Regions from separate parts of the Bradyrhizobium sp. LA6.8 genome, predicted to be linked through region 2. Evidence: predicted binding sites of a transcription regulator. Region 2 holds the regulator's gene; each other region holds the start of a gene.
What was found. Region 2 encodes HrcA, which represses chaperone genes, less so after heat shock. Its sites were predicted from a motif close to GTTAGCACTCNCNNNNNGNGAGTGCTAAC; they were not measured.

Region 1 (4,488 bases), on a different contig from region 2:
GCACGATGTTGATGCCGGCCTGGACGTCGGCATTGGCGTTGGTGAGACGGCCCACCGCCTTCTTGGCGCGCAGCAGCGCGACGCCGCCGCCGGGGACGATGCCTTCCTGCACCGCGGCGCGGGTGGCGTTGAGCGCGTCCTCGACGCGGTCCTTCTTCTCCTTGACCTCGATCTCGGTCGCGCCGCCGACGCGGATCACCGCGACGCCGCCGGCGAGCTTGGCGAGGCGCTCCTGGAGCTTCTCACGGTCGTAGTCCGAGGTGGTCTCCTCGATCTGGGCCTTGATCTGGCCGACGCGGGCCTCGATCTCCGGCTTCTTGCCGGCGCCCTTGACGATCGTGGTGTTCTCCTTGTCGATCACGACCTTGCCGGCACGACCGAGCATCTTCACCGTGACGTTCTCGAGCTTCATGCCGAGGTCCTCGGAGATGAGCTGGCCGCCGGTGAGGATCGCGAGGTCCTCGAGCATGGCCTTGCGGCGGTCGCCGAAGCCCGGCGCCTTGACGGCGGCGACCTTCAGGCCGCCACGGAGGCGGTTGACGACCAGGGTGGCCAGCGCCTCGCCCTCGACGTCCTCGGCGATGATGACGAGCGGTTTGCCCGACTGCACCACGGCTTCCAGCACCGGCAGCATGGCCTGAAGGCCGGACAGCTTCTTCTCGTGCAGGAGGATGTAGGCGTCCTCGAGCTCGGCGGTCATCTTCTCGGCGTTGGTGACGAAGTAGGGCGACAGATAGCCGCGGTCGAACTTCATGCCCTCGACGATGTCGACCTCGGTGTCGAGCGACTTGTTCTCCTCGACGGTGATGACGCCCTCGTTGCCGACCTTCTGCATCGCCTGGGCGATCATCTTGCCGATGGCGGCATCGCCGTTGGCCGAGATGGTGCCGACCTGGGCGACCTCGGAGGAGGCGGCGACCGGCTTGGCGCGCTTTTCAATGTCCTTGATCACCGCTGCAACCGCGATGTCGATGCCGCGCTTGAGGTCCATCGGGTTCATGCCGGCGGCAACCGCCTTGGCGCCTTCGCGCACGATGGCCTGGGCCAGCACGGTCGCGGTGGTGGTGCCGTCGCCGGCGAGGTCGTTGGTCTTGGAGGCGACCTCACGCAGCATCTGGGCGCCCATGTTCTCGAACTTGTCCTCGAGCTCGATCTCCTTGGCGACGGTGACGCCGTCCTTGGTGATGCGGGGCGCGCCGAAGCTCTTCTCGATGACGACGTTGCGGCCCTTCGGACCGAGCGTCACCTTGACGGCGTTGGCGAGAATGTCGACGCCGCGCAGCATGCGATCGCGCGCGTCTCCGGAAAACTTGACGTCTTTGGCAGCCATTTCTTCAATCCCTCGTGTTTCGTGATGTGTTTGCCGCTTGCGGAATGACCGAATGCCCGGATCGCGCGATCCGGGCATGACATTCAGCGGCTGTTCAGGCTGACGGCCTTAGGCCATGACGCCCATGATGTCCGACTCCTTCATGATCAGGAGCTCTTCGTTGTCGATCTTGACCTCGGTGCCCGACCACTTGCCGAACAGCACGCGGTCGCCGACCTTGAGGTCGATCGGGATCAGCTTGCCGGCCTCGTCGCGGCCGCCGGGGCCGACGGCGACGACCTCGCCCTGGGACGGCTTTTCCTTGGCGGTGTCCGGAATGATGATGCCGCCCTTGGTCTTTTCCTCGGCGTCGATACGTTTGACCACGACACGGTCATGCAGCGGACGAAATTTGGATTTAGCCATGACGTTTCCCTTTGGAGGCTCGCTTCGGAAGGAATGGAAGTGGGTAGGGGCGGCGTCCGTCCACCCTCTTGCCGAGGATCGAACGGCGCGCTTAGCAATCGGGCTTTCCGAGTGCTAATAGTGCGCCCGGAAATATGGCTTGGCCGCGATCCTGTCAAGCAAGGGTGGTTAAGCGATTGGTGAGGCGGATATAGGATCGTGTCTAGAGAAACTTATTGGTCGCGCTGGCGTATAAAGGACGTCATTGCTCCGACAGCGGTTTTGCGCTTGGCTGCAGGAGGGATGCGGTCGGGGTCTCATTTGGGGGACGGTTTGCTCGGGGGAATGTCATGATCAGGTCAGCTCACGCACGCACGGTTGCCAATCTGGCGGCCGCCTCTTGCCTGGCGCTGCTGCTTGGCGCCTGCGGCGGCGGTATGAGCCTGCCGTCGTTCTCGTCGTCTTCGCCGCCGCCCGAGGCCGAGCCCGGCACCGGCCCGGAAATGCCGGCGAGCATCCGCGCCGACGAGATCGTCGGCCGCTGGGGTCTCGCCTCGTTCCAGAACCCGGCCGACCGCGCCCGCACCGAGGCCGCGGCCCGGGCGCAGTGCAAGAATCCCTACGTGATCACCGCCGGTTCCTCCGGCGGCGTGATCATGCATCTCGCCGACCAGGCGACGCCGCAGGAGCTGCGGCTGAAGGGCTCGCCCAGCGGCAAGAACTACATCGGCCCGGCGGGTCCCACCCCCGGCGAGCAGGACCGCGAGATCGTCTCCTTCGACGGCCGCGTCCTGATCACCCGCTTCATCGACAAGGACGCCGCCACCCGTTACGGCAACATGGTCTACGTCCGCTGCGCGCCAAGGGCGTAGTCTTTCCTTCGTCATGCCCCGGCTTGACCGGGGCATCCAGTACGCCGCGGCCTCTCGGCTCAATCACCGCCGTCTCTGGAATACCGGATCGCCCGGTCAAGGCCGGGCGATGACAGTGGAGGGGATGCTCCACAAACAAAAAACGCCGGCTCTCGCCGGCGTTTTGTTTTTCAGTAGTGCCGCGCCCGATCAGTCGAACAGCGCGTCGATGTCGTCCTGCGAGGCGTGGCCGACGTCGCCGGCGAGCTTGGGGCCGTTGAGGAGCTTTTCGTCGTCGCTGCGGGTGTCGGCCGGCGCGGGCACATGGGCCTTGATCGCGTCGACGCCGCCCCAGATCTCCATCATCGCATTGATGTGCTGCTCGATGAACTTCATCGTGGTCATGACCTTGCTGATGCGCTGGCCGGTCAGGTCCTGGAAGTTGCAGGCTTCGAAGATCGAGATGACGCGTTCCTGGATGTCGTCGGCGAGCCGCTTCTGCTGGTCGGCCGATTGCACCTTGGACATCGCGCTGGCCGCCTGGTCGATCGATTCGGCGGCTTCGAGGATCTGCTGGGTCGCCTGCTCGGTGCCGCCGACGACCGCGCCGAGCTCGCCATTGACCTTGGCCATCTCGCCGCCGTCGAAGCTCTTGCCGTGCAGCGTCGCGATCTCGCGCTTGGTGCGATCGATGGCGTCGTGGATGAGGTCGAGCTCGACCTTCAGCTTCTCGCACTGCTCGATCTGCGCCCGGTAGGTGTCGAGCATGGTACGAGCTTCAGAGAGCTCGTGGGCGGTGGAGGCGTCGATCGCCGCCATGGCCGCGCTGCCGGACAAGGGCACGGTGCCCTTCGCCATCTGTGCGCGGATCGCACGCAGCTCCGCCATGATCTCGCTATGCATCGGCGCAGCCTCCTCAATCATTTCGGGGCTGGGCATCTCGCCGACAATAGCCTCCTCGACACGAAAACGTTTGCGGTGAATAGCCATCAGGAACTCCCCCCACCTCACTCACGCGTCTTTGTAGGCAGAAGCAATTTAACACGAGGTTCACAGCGGGAACTGTTGCGCGGCCGCACGCGACGGCGCGAAAAGAAGCGATTAACCATGGGCCTGCGGCGTTCATTGAAAATAAACGCTGATCGCCAAATTGCACCCTCGCTCGCGACGTGGTGAATCGAAACGGCTGATACGTTTACCAAACAAAACGGCTTTTGCTCTTTATTGACCACGTCGCGGTCGCCGGTCAGCCATCGGCTCTGCACGACGCATGTGATCTAGACGAAACAGTACAGAGTACGTCGATGTTCAAGAAAATGTCTGTCGCGCTGCTTGGCAGCGCTTGCACCTTCATTGCCGGCGCGAACAGCGCCAGCGCCTTCGACAATAGTGTGCCGAACGATCCGCCCGCGGTGCTCTACCAGCCGCAGGTGCCGTCGGCGCCGGTGCGCGTCGCCTCAAATGCGAATATGGGCGGCGGCTTCATCGAGTTCCTGTTCGGTGACGGTCCCGGCCGCGGCCCGGCCTACGCGCCGCAGCAGCCGGTCTATCAGCAGCAGCCCGGCTATTACGACCAGCGCCGCCTGCCGCCGATGGGCGAGCCGCAGATGCAGGGTGGATATCAGCAAGGCGCAGGTCTCCAGCAGGAGGCGGTCGATCCGCGCCAGCGTCCGTTCGATCCGAGATTCGAGAAGCAATCCGTCGACTATAGCGGCAAGGAAACTGCCGGCACCATCGTGGTCGATACGCCGAACAAGTTCCTCTATCTGGTCGAGGGCAACGGCCGGGCGATGCGCTACGGCATCGGCGTCGGCCGTCCCGGCTTCACCTGGTCCGGTGTGAAGTCGATCACGGCCAAGCGCGAATGGCCGGACTGGACGCCGCCGGCGGAAATGATCGCGCGCCGGCCCGACCTGCCGCGGC
Region 2 (4,488 bases):
AGCAGGGTTTTGAGACCCGGATCGACGGCGTCAGCGGCAAGGACAAGACGCCCGTGACCGTGGTGCAGTGGATCCGCTTCTCGAGCGGCGGTGCCTCGCTGCGCATCATCGCCAGCGCCCCGCGCGACCAGTGGTCGGCCGCCTTCACCCGCTTCCGCGCCGTGCGCGACGGCATCCAGCCCAAGGGCTAGCTCAAGGGTTAGTCTCAAGGGTTAGCCCAAGCGCTGGACAGAACCGGCTGCATTTTCGGGCTTCTGTTCGTATACGAACGGAACTAGGCTTCCTTCCATTGGATCATCCTGGAGGGAGGCGAACGATGCTTGATCGACGACAAATCCTCGCGGCGCTTGGGACAAGCGCTCTCGTAGCCCTTGCTCCAACTGCGCTCTTTGCGGCCGCATCGATCAAGCCGGACGATGCCTCCGCGCTGCTCGTGATCGACGTGCAAAACTGTTTCCTGCCCGGCGGCAGCCTCGCCGTGAAGGAAGGCGAGCAGGTCGTTCCGGTCATCAACAAGATGGCGAAAGCCTTTGCGAACGTGGTGATGACCCAGGACTGGCACACGCCGGGCCACATTTCGTTTGCGTCGGTGCACTCCGGCAAGAAGCCGTTCGAGACCGTCGATCTCCCTTACGGCAAGCAGGTGCTGTGGCCCGACCATTGCGTGCAGGGCACCGATGGCGCCGCGCTGTCGAAGGATCTTGCGATCCCGCATGCCGAGCTCATCATCCGCAAGGGTTTTCACAAGGACGTCGACAGCTATTCGGCCTTCCTGGAAGCCGACGGCAAGACCTCGACGGGCCTCGCCGGTTACCTCAAGGGCCGCAAGATCAAGCGCGTCTTCGTCGCCGGCCTCGCGACAGACTTCTGCGTCGCCTGGACCGCGCTCGATGCGCGCAAGGCGGGCCTCGAGGTCTATGTGGTGGAGGACGCCTGCCGCGGCATCGACACGCAGGGCTCGCTCGCAAAAGCCTGGGCCGACATGGCCAAGGCCGGCGTGAAGCGGATTCAGTCCGCGGATATCGCGGTGAGCGCGTAAGCGGCGCGAAAAGCTGCCAAACCCTCATCCTGAGGAGCGTGCTCCTTAGCACGCGTCTCGAAGGATGAAGGCCGAGCTGCAACAGCCGGGCCTGCATGGTTCGAGACGGCGCTGACGCGCCTCCTCACCATGAGGATCAACCAGTTCGCCGCTCAGTTCACTTCGTTGCTGTTCGCCGCCGGCGCAGCCTTCGTGCCGCCCTTGGCGACACCGACCAGCGCCGGGCGCAGCACGCGCTCGCCGATGGTGTAGCCGGCCTGCATGACCTGCACGACGGTGCCCGCGGGCACCGACGCATCCGGCACCTCGTACATCGCCTGCTGGAAGTTCGGGTCGAACTTCTGGCCCTGCGGATCGAACTTCTTGACGCCGTGCTTTTCCAGCGCGTTGAGCAGCGAGCGCTCGGTGAGCTCGACGCCCTCGATCAGCGAGGTCAGGCCGGGATCGGCCGCGGCACGGGCCTCGGCCGGAACGGCATCGAGCGCACGCTGGAGATTGTCGGCGATGTCGAGCACGTCGCGGGCGAAGCCGGTGATGCCGTAGAGGCGGGCGTCGGCGACCTCCTTGGTGGTGCGCTTGCGCAGATTTTCCATCTCGGCCAGCGTCCGCAGCATGCGGTCGCGCGCTTCGGCGGCTTCCTTCTGCAACAGCTCGACCGAGCCGGGCTCCGGATCGTCGGGCATGATGTAGGGTTTTGACGCCACGGGCTCGTCGGTCGGTGGGGTCGTGTCATCGGGCTGCCGGTCTCGATCGGTCATCGGCTCTCTTCTCGAACTCGTCTCAAGGGATTGTTGGCCCGGATATCGTGCCTAAGCTCACGAAAATCAAGCGCCCGTGATCGGAGGAAACGCCGATCAGCCCCCCAGGAGGCGGCTGACGATGCGCGCGGCGTAGTCCACGGTCGGGATTACGCGGGCATAATTCAGCCGCGTCGGCCCGATCACGCCCAAAACACCGACGATGTGGCCGGCGGCATCCCGATAGGGCGAGATGATGGTGGAGGAGCCCGACAAGGAAAACAGTTTGTTCTCCGAACCGATGAAGATCCGCACGCCCTCGGCGGTCTCGGCGCGCCCCAGAAGGTCGATCACGCCGCGCTTGGTCTCGAGATCGTCGAACAGCAGGCGAACGCGCTCCAGATCCTCCAGCGCGTGCAGATCCTCGAGCAGATTGGCGTGGCCGCGAACGATCAGCTGGCGGTCCTCGTTCTCGCCGCCGGACCAGCTCGCAATACCGGCCGAAATCACCTTCTGCGTCAGCTGATCGAGCTCGGCGCGGGCTTCGCCGAGCGCGGTTTCGAGCTCGAGCCGCGCCTCGGCCAGCGTGCGGCCGCGGATCCGCGCATTGAGGAAATTACCGGCTTCCGTGAGCGCCGAGGAGGGAACTCCCGGCGGCAGCGACAGCACGCGGTTTTCGACCTGACCGTCCTCGCCGACCAGGATCACCAGCGCCTTTTCGGGTTCCAGCCGGACGAATTCGATGTGTTTCAGCCGCGCATTGGATTTCGGGGTCAACACGACCGCTGCGGCGCGGGTGAGACCGGACAGCCGCGTCAGCGCCTCCGACAGCGCCGCCTCGACCGATTGGGCGTGACCCACCGACGTCAACTGGCTCTGGATCGACTGCCGCTCGGCGTCATTGAGGTCGCCGACCTGCATCAGGGCGTCGACGAAGAAGCGTAAGCCCAGTTCCGTCGGCAAACGGCCGGCGGAGGTGTGGGGCGCATAGATCAGGCCGAGCTGTTCCAGGTCGGCCATGACGTTGCGGACCGAGGCCGGGGAAAGCGGCATCGCGATCAGCCGCGAAATATTGCGCGAGCCGACCGGCTCGCCGGTCGCGAGATAGCTTTCGACAATTTGACGAAAGATGTCGCGGGAGCGCTCGTTGAGCTGGGCGAGGCCTGCGCGCGGCGCGATCAGATGGATCGGATCGTGATGGGCCACGGACGGTAACTCCTCTCAGACGCTTATAATTTGTCCATCCCGGAGGGTTCTGACAAGCGTGGCGTTTGCGGGGTGGAAAACCCGGGGTGAAAAAGCCTTGCCGCCCACCCTCACCCCACCTACAAGCACCGCGAATAGCCCTTTTCCGAGAGTTTTGGAGGATTTCCCATGCGGCCAAGCCGCCGTGCGCCCGACGAATTGCGCCCCGTGACGCTGGAGCGCGGCGTGGTCAAATATGCGGAAGGCTCCTGCCTGGTGAAATTCGGCGACACCCATGTGCTGGTCACCGCCACGCTGGAAGACCGCCTGCCGCCGTGGCTGAAGGGCCAGGGCCGCGGCTGGGTCACCGCCGAATACGGCATGCTGCCCCGCGCGACCTCCGAACGCACCCGCCGCGAGGCCTCCGCCGGCAAGCAAAGCGGCCGCACCGTCGAGATTCAGCGCCTGATCGGCCGCTCGCTTCGCACCATCGTCGATCTCGAAGCGCTCGGTGAGCGCCAGATCACGGTCGATTGCGACGTGCTCCAGGCCGACGGTGGCACGCGCACGGCCTCGATCACCGGTGCCTGGGTCGCGCTCGCCGATTGCATCAACTGGATGAAGGCGCGCAACATGATCAAGGCCAAGGTGCTGCGCGACAACGTCGCCGCGATCTCCTGCGGCATCTACAACGGCACGCCCGTGCTCGACCTCGACTATGCCGAGGATTCGGAGGCCCAGACCGACGCCAATTTCGTCCTGACCGGCGATGGCCGCATCATCGAGGTGCAGGGCACCGCGGAACGCGAACCGTTCACACAGGACGAATTCCTCGCGCTGATGGCGCTGGCCCAGAAGGGTATCGCGCGGCTCGTGGACTTGCAGAAACTGGCCGTCGCGTAGTCAATAGGCCCATGCACCGCCGAATCACCGGAAAGCTCGTCATCGCGACCCACAATCCCGGCAAGCTCGCCGAGATGAAGGAGTTGCTCGCGCCTTGCGGCATCGAGGCGGTGTCGGCCGGTGAGCTCGGCCTGCCCGAGCCCGACGAGACCGGCAACGATTTCCGCAGCAATGCCGCGATCAAGGCGATCGCGGCGGCGCAGGCGACCAAGCTTCCCGCCTTCGCCGACGATTCCGGCATCGTGGTCGACGCGCTCGACGGCGCGCCCGGCATCTACAGCGCGCGCTGGGCCGGTCCAGCCAAGGATTTTGCCGCCGCGATGGCGCAGATCGAGCGCCTGTTGCAGGAGCGCGGCGCCACCACGCCCGACAAGCGCACCGCGCATTTCGTATCCGCGCTCTGCGTCGCCTGGCCCGACGATCATCTCGAAGAGGTCGAGGCGCGCGTCGACGGCACCTTGGCCTGGCCGCCGCGCGGCACCGCCGGCTTCGGCTATGATCCGATGTTCCTGCCCAATGGCCACGATCGCACGTTTGGCGAGATGACCAGCATCGAGAAGCACGGCCTGCCGCCGCTTGGCCTCGGCCTGTCGCATCGCGCCCGCGCCTTCGTGAAACTGGCGG
Region 3 (4,488 bases), on a different contig from region 2:
GTGATGGCGCCGGTGTGCTGGCTGATGGGATTGCCCTGGGACCAGGCGGTGACCGCCGGCGGCCTGATGGGCACCAAGACCGTGCTCAACGAGCTGATCGCTTATGTCGACTTCTCAAAACTGCCGCCCGATACGCTCGATCCGCGCTCGCGCCTGATCATGCTCTACGCAATGTGCGGCTTCGCCAATTTCGCCAGCCTCGGCATCATGATCGGCGGCTTAGGCGTGATGGCGCCGGAGCGGCGCGAGGAGATCAACGCGCTGGGATTGAAGTCGATCGTGTCGGGGACGCTGACGACGTGTTTGATGGGCGCGGTGGTGGGGGTGTTGACGTAGCGGCGGCTCCGTAGCCCGGATGGAGCGTAGCGCAATCCGGGACAGCGTGTGCTGTCGCAGGCGGTGGCCCCGGATTTCGCTTCGCTCCATCCGGGCTACAAGAGAGCCGTCATTGCGGGCAATGACGGCGGAGAGACCGCGCCTACGCCTTCAACTCCACCGTCCTGAACTCCGCCGGCAGGATCACCTCCAGCAGCTCCACGTCATCCGAATAATCCAGGATCATGTGCTTGATCTTCGGCGGCTGGGTCCAGGCGCTGCCTTCCTTCATCAAGGTCTCGCCCTGGCCGTCCATGTAGGTCTTCACCCAGCCCTTGAGCACGTAGACCATTTGGAATTCGACGTCGTGGAAGTGCAGCTTCGACACCTCGTTCGGATCGCAGGGGCCTTGCAGGCGGATCACGTGGGCTTGCGCGAGGCCGTGGCTGGCTTCGGCGATGCCGAGGTCGCGATACTTGGCGTAGGCGCGCAGGCCGTCGGCCTTGAAGTCTTCCTCGCGGTGATGGCTGATGGCGATGCGCTGCTTGGGACGCGCGGGCTTTTTCGGAGCGGCCTTCGCCGGTGTCGTGCGCGCCTTTGCCTTCACCGCCTTGCGCGCCGAGGATCGTGCCACGGCCTTGGCTCCGCTCCGCTTCTTCACCGCGGCCTGGGCTGCACTGCGCGATTTTGTTTTCTTGGCCATGGGCCGCCTCCCTGTTGTTATAGGCGGAGGCTAGCACAGAACGAGATATCGTAGGGTGGGCAAAGCGAAAGCGTGCCCACCATTGCCAGATGCAATCGTGGAGAGATGGTAGGCACGGCGCGAGCGCGCCTTTGCCCACTCTACGATGCCGGCGGCGCGCTGTTCAATGCAGCCGGAACACGCCATCCACGGCGCGCAGCTCGGCCGGCTTGATCAGCTTGGAATGCGCGACGGTCACCGAATGGAGCGGACCGTCGAGCTTCTCCTGCCAGAACGCCAGGAAATCCTTCAGCGCCGGAAATTTCGGAAACATGTCGTAGTTCTGCCAGACGTAGGTCTGGAGAAGCGAGGGATGATCGGGCATCCGATAGAGAATTTGCGCCGTCGTCAGCCCGTAACCCAAAAGCTGTTTCCGGAAATCTTCGGAAACGCCCCCACTCCGCAAGCCCATGCCAACCTCCTTTGCAGGAGCGCATTCAAGGGGCGGCTTGGTCGGTGTGCGCCTTACGAGCCACCCGGTACTGATGCGCTCACATGAGAGAAATGTGACGCAAACTGACAATCCATCTCAAGCCTAAAAGTTTAACAAGCTGTTGAAATTCAATGCTTTAGCAGCAGAGAGGGCTCCGTGCTAATACGGTCACCGGGCGGGTTAACGATGGTAAAGAGATTCTGGCACCCGGGCCTTCAGAGTGCCGAATTTTCTGCTAGAAGCCCTTGCCCCCGCAAAATTCCTGTCCTATTTCAGCCTCGCCTGTGCTAGCACTCGCTGGCACAGACTGCTAACGCCAAAAAATTCCCATACCGTGCAACTACTTAGGAGGACTGCATGAAATTCCGTCCGCTTCACGACCGCGTCGTGGTCAAGCGTATCGACGCAGAAGAGAAGACCGCCGGCGGCATCATCATTCCCGACACTGCCAAGGAAAAGCCCTCGCAGGGCGAAGTCGTCGCCGTCGGCCCCGGTGGCCGCGACGAAGCTGGCAAGCTGATCCCGATCGACCTGAAGGTCGGCGACCGCGTGCTGTTCGGCAAGTGGTCCGGCACTGAAGTCAAGATCGACAACGTCGACCTGCTGATCATGAAGGAAAGCGACATCATGGGCGTCCTCGACGTCCCCGCTTCCAAGAAGAAGGCGGCCTAAGAGCCCCCTCTCCCCACCAGCTAAACACCTAAGGAAAAATCCAGATGTCAGCTAAAGAAGTCAAATTCGGCGTCGATGCACGCGACAAGATGCTGCGTGGCGTCGACATCCTCGCCAACGCCGTCAAGGTGACGCTCGGCCCCAAGGGCCGCAACGTCGTCCTCGACAAGTCGTTCGGCGCTCCCCGCATCACCAAGGACGGCGTCACCGTCGCCAAGGAGATCGAGCTCGACGACAAGTTCGAGAACATGGGCGCGCAGATGGTGCGCGAAGTCGCCTCCAAGTCGGCTGACGCGGCCGGCGACGGCACCACCACCGCAACCGTGCTCGCGGCTGCGATCGTTCGTGAAGGCGCAAAGTCGGTTGCCGCCGGCATGAACCCGATGGACCTGAAGCGTGGTATCGACCTGGCCGTGGAAGCCGTGGTCGCCGACCTCGTCAAGAACTCCAAGAAGGTCACCTCGAACGACGAGATCGCCCAGGTCGGCACCATCTCCGCCAACGGCGATGCCGAAATCGGCAAGTTCCTCTCCGACGCCATGAAGAAGGTCGGCAACGAGGGTGTCATCACCGTCGAGGAAGCCAAGTCGCTCGAGACCGAGCTCGACGTCGTCGAGGGCATGCAGTTCGACCGCGGCTACATCTCGCCCTACTTCGTCACCAACGCCGACAAGATGCGCGTTGAGATGGACGACGCCTACATCCTCATCAACGAGAAGAAGCTCTCCTCGCTGAACGAGCTGCTGCCGCTGCTCGAGGCCGTGGTGCAGACCGGCAAGCCGCTGGTCATCGTCGCCGAGGACGTCGAAGGCGAAGCGCTTGCGACCCTCGTCGTGAACCGTCTGCGCGGTGGTCTGAAGGTCGCGGCCGTCAAGGCTCCGGGCTTCGGCGATCGCCGCAAGGCCATGCTGCAGGACATCGCGATCCTGACCGGCGGCCAGGCGATCTCGGAAGATCTCGGCATCAAGCTCGAGAACGTCACGCTCAACATGCTCGGTCGCGCCAAGAAGGTGATGATCGACAAGGAGAACACCACGATCGTCAACGGCGCCGGCAAGAAGGCCGACATCGAGGCGCGCGTGGCCCAGATCAAGGCGCAGATCGAGGAGACCACCTCGGACTACGACCGTGAGAAGCTCCAGGAGCGTCTCGCCAAGCTCGCAGGCGGCGTCGCGGTGATCCGCGTCGGCGGCGCGACCGAGGTCGAGGTGAAGGAGCGCAAGGATCGCGTTGATGACGCGATGCATGCGACCCGCGCGGCGGTCGAGGAAGGCATCGTCCCGGGCGGCGGCGTCGCCCTGCTCCGTGCCTCCGAGCAGCTCAAGGGTCTGCGCACCAAGAACGACGACCAGAAGACCGGCGTCGAGATCGTGCGCAAGGCGCTGTCGGCTCCCGCTCGCCAGATCGCGATCAACGCCGGTGAAGACGGTTCGGTGATCGTCGGCAAGATCCTGGAGAACAAGACCTACGCTTACGGCTTCGACTCCCAGACCGGCGAGTACGTCAACCTGGTCACCAAGGGCATCATCGACCCGACCAAGGTGGTCCGTACCGCGATCCAGAACGCAGCCTCGGTTGCCGCGCTCCTGATCACCACGGAAGCCATGGTCGCCGAGCTGCCCAAGAAGGGCGGCGCCGGTCCGGCGATGCCCCCGGGCGGCGGCATGGGCGGCATGGACTTCTAAGGTCCAACCACCTCAAGGACTACGAAACCCCGGCAGCGATGCCGGGGTTTCTGTTTTGGGCAAACTCTCTCCCCCCGTCATTCCGGGGCGCGCGGAGCGCGAGCTTTGGTGCGCGATTGCGCACCAAAGCTCGCGCCCAAGAGGGCGCGCCCCGGAATGACGGGGGCGGCGCCCCTCACCACACCTTCCCCAGCCGCTCCATGTGCGGCTCGCCGTCTTCATCGAGCGACCAGAAGATCCGCGTCACCCGCCCGACGAGGTTGTCCATCGGGATGAAACCCATCGTTGCCATCACGCGGCTGTCGCTCGAGTTGTCGCGGTTGTCGCCCAGCACGAAGAAATGGCCGGGCGGCACGGTGTAGACATTGGTGTTGTCGTAGTAGCCGTTCTCGACGCAGTCGTAGGTGATGTAGGAATTGCCATTGGGCAGCGTCTCGCGCCAGCGCTTGACCTTGACGCTGCCATCCAGACCGCAGGCGGTGCCGGCGAGCCCGTTTGCGAGTGCGACGCGCGTCACCGGTCTGTCATTGAGGAAAAGCTGTCCCTGCCGCATCTGGATGCGGTCGCCGGGCAGCCCGACCACGCGCTTGACGTAGTCGACCGAGGTGTCCTTTGGCGCGCGAAACACGACGACGTCACCG

Region 1: the regulator HrcA is predicted to act here: its motif matches at 1,826-1,854, upstream of ABIA90_RS33155 (co-chaperone GroES).
Region 3: the regulator HrcA is predicted to act here: its motif matches at 1,777-1,805, upstream of ABIA90_RS28870 (co-chaperone GroES).

Annotation. Positions count from the first base shown of each region.
Region 1 is NZ_JBEPQQ010000008.1:292,933-297,420, reverse strand. Features, by position in the region: gene groL (chaperonin GroEL) at 1-1,330, opposite strand, end outside; gene ABIA90_RS33155 (co-chaperone GroES) at 1,439-1,735, opposite strand; gene ABIA90_RS33150 (hypothetical protein) at 2,065-2,586, shown strand; gene ABIA90_RS33145 (protein phosphatase CheZ) at 2,776-3,555, opposite strand; gene ABIA90_RS33140 (L,D-transpeptidase) at 3,870-4,488, shown strand, end outside.
Region 2 is NZ_JBEPQQ010000007.1:476,714-481,201, forward strand. Features, by position in the region: gene ABIA90_RS31415 (hypothetical protein) at 1-191, shown strand, start outside; gene pncA (bifunctional nicotinamidase/pyrazinamidase) at 317-1,039, shown strand; gene grpE (nucleotide exchange factor GrpE) at 1,192-1,797, opposite strand; gene hrcA (heat-inducible transcriptional repressor HrcA) at 1,894-2,982, opposite strand; gene rph (ribonuclease PH) at 3,151-3,864, shown strand; gene rdgB (RdgB/HAM1 family non-canonical purine NTP pyrophosphatase) at 3,876-4,488, shown strand, end outside.
Region 3 is NZ_JBEPQQ010000006.1:498,880-503,367, reverse strand. Features, by position in the region: gene ABIA90_RS28885 (NupC/NupG family nucleoside CNT transporter) at 1-336, shown strand, start outside; gene ABIA90_RS28880 (cupin domain-containing protein) at 479-1,018, opposite strand; gene ABIA90_RS28875 (usg protein) at 1,182-1,469, opposite strand; gene ABIA90_RS28870 (co-chaperone GroES) at 1,848-2,162, shown strand; gene groL (chaperonin GroEL) at 2,207-3,847, shown strand; gene lepB (signal peptidase I) at 4,023-4,488, opposite strand, start outside.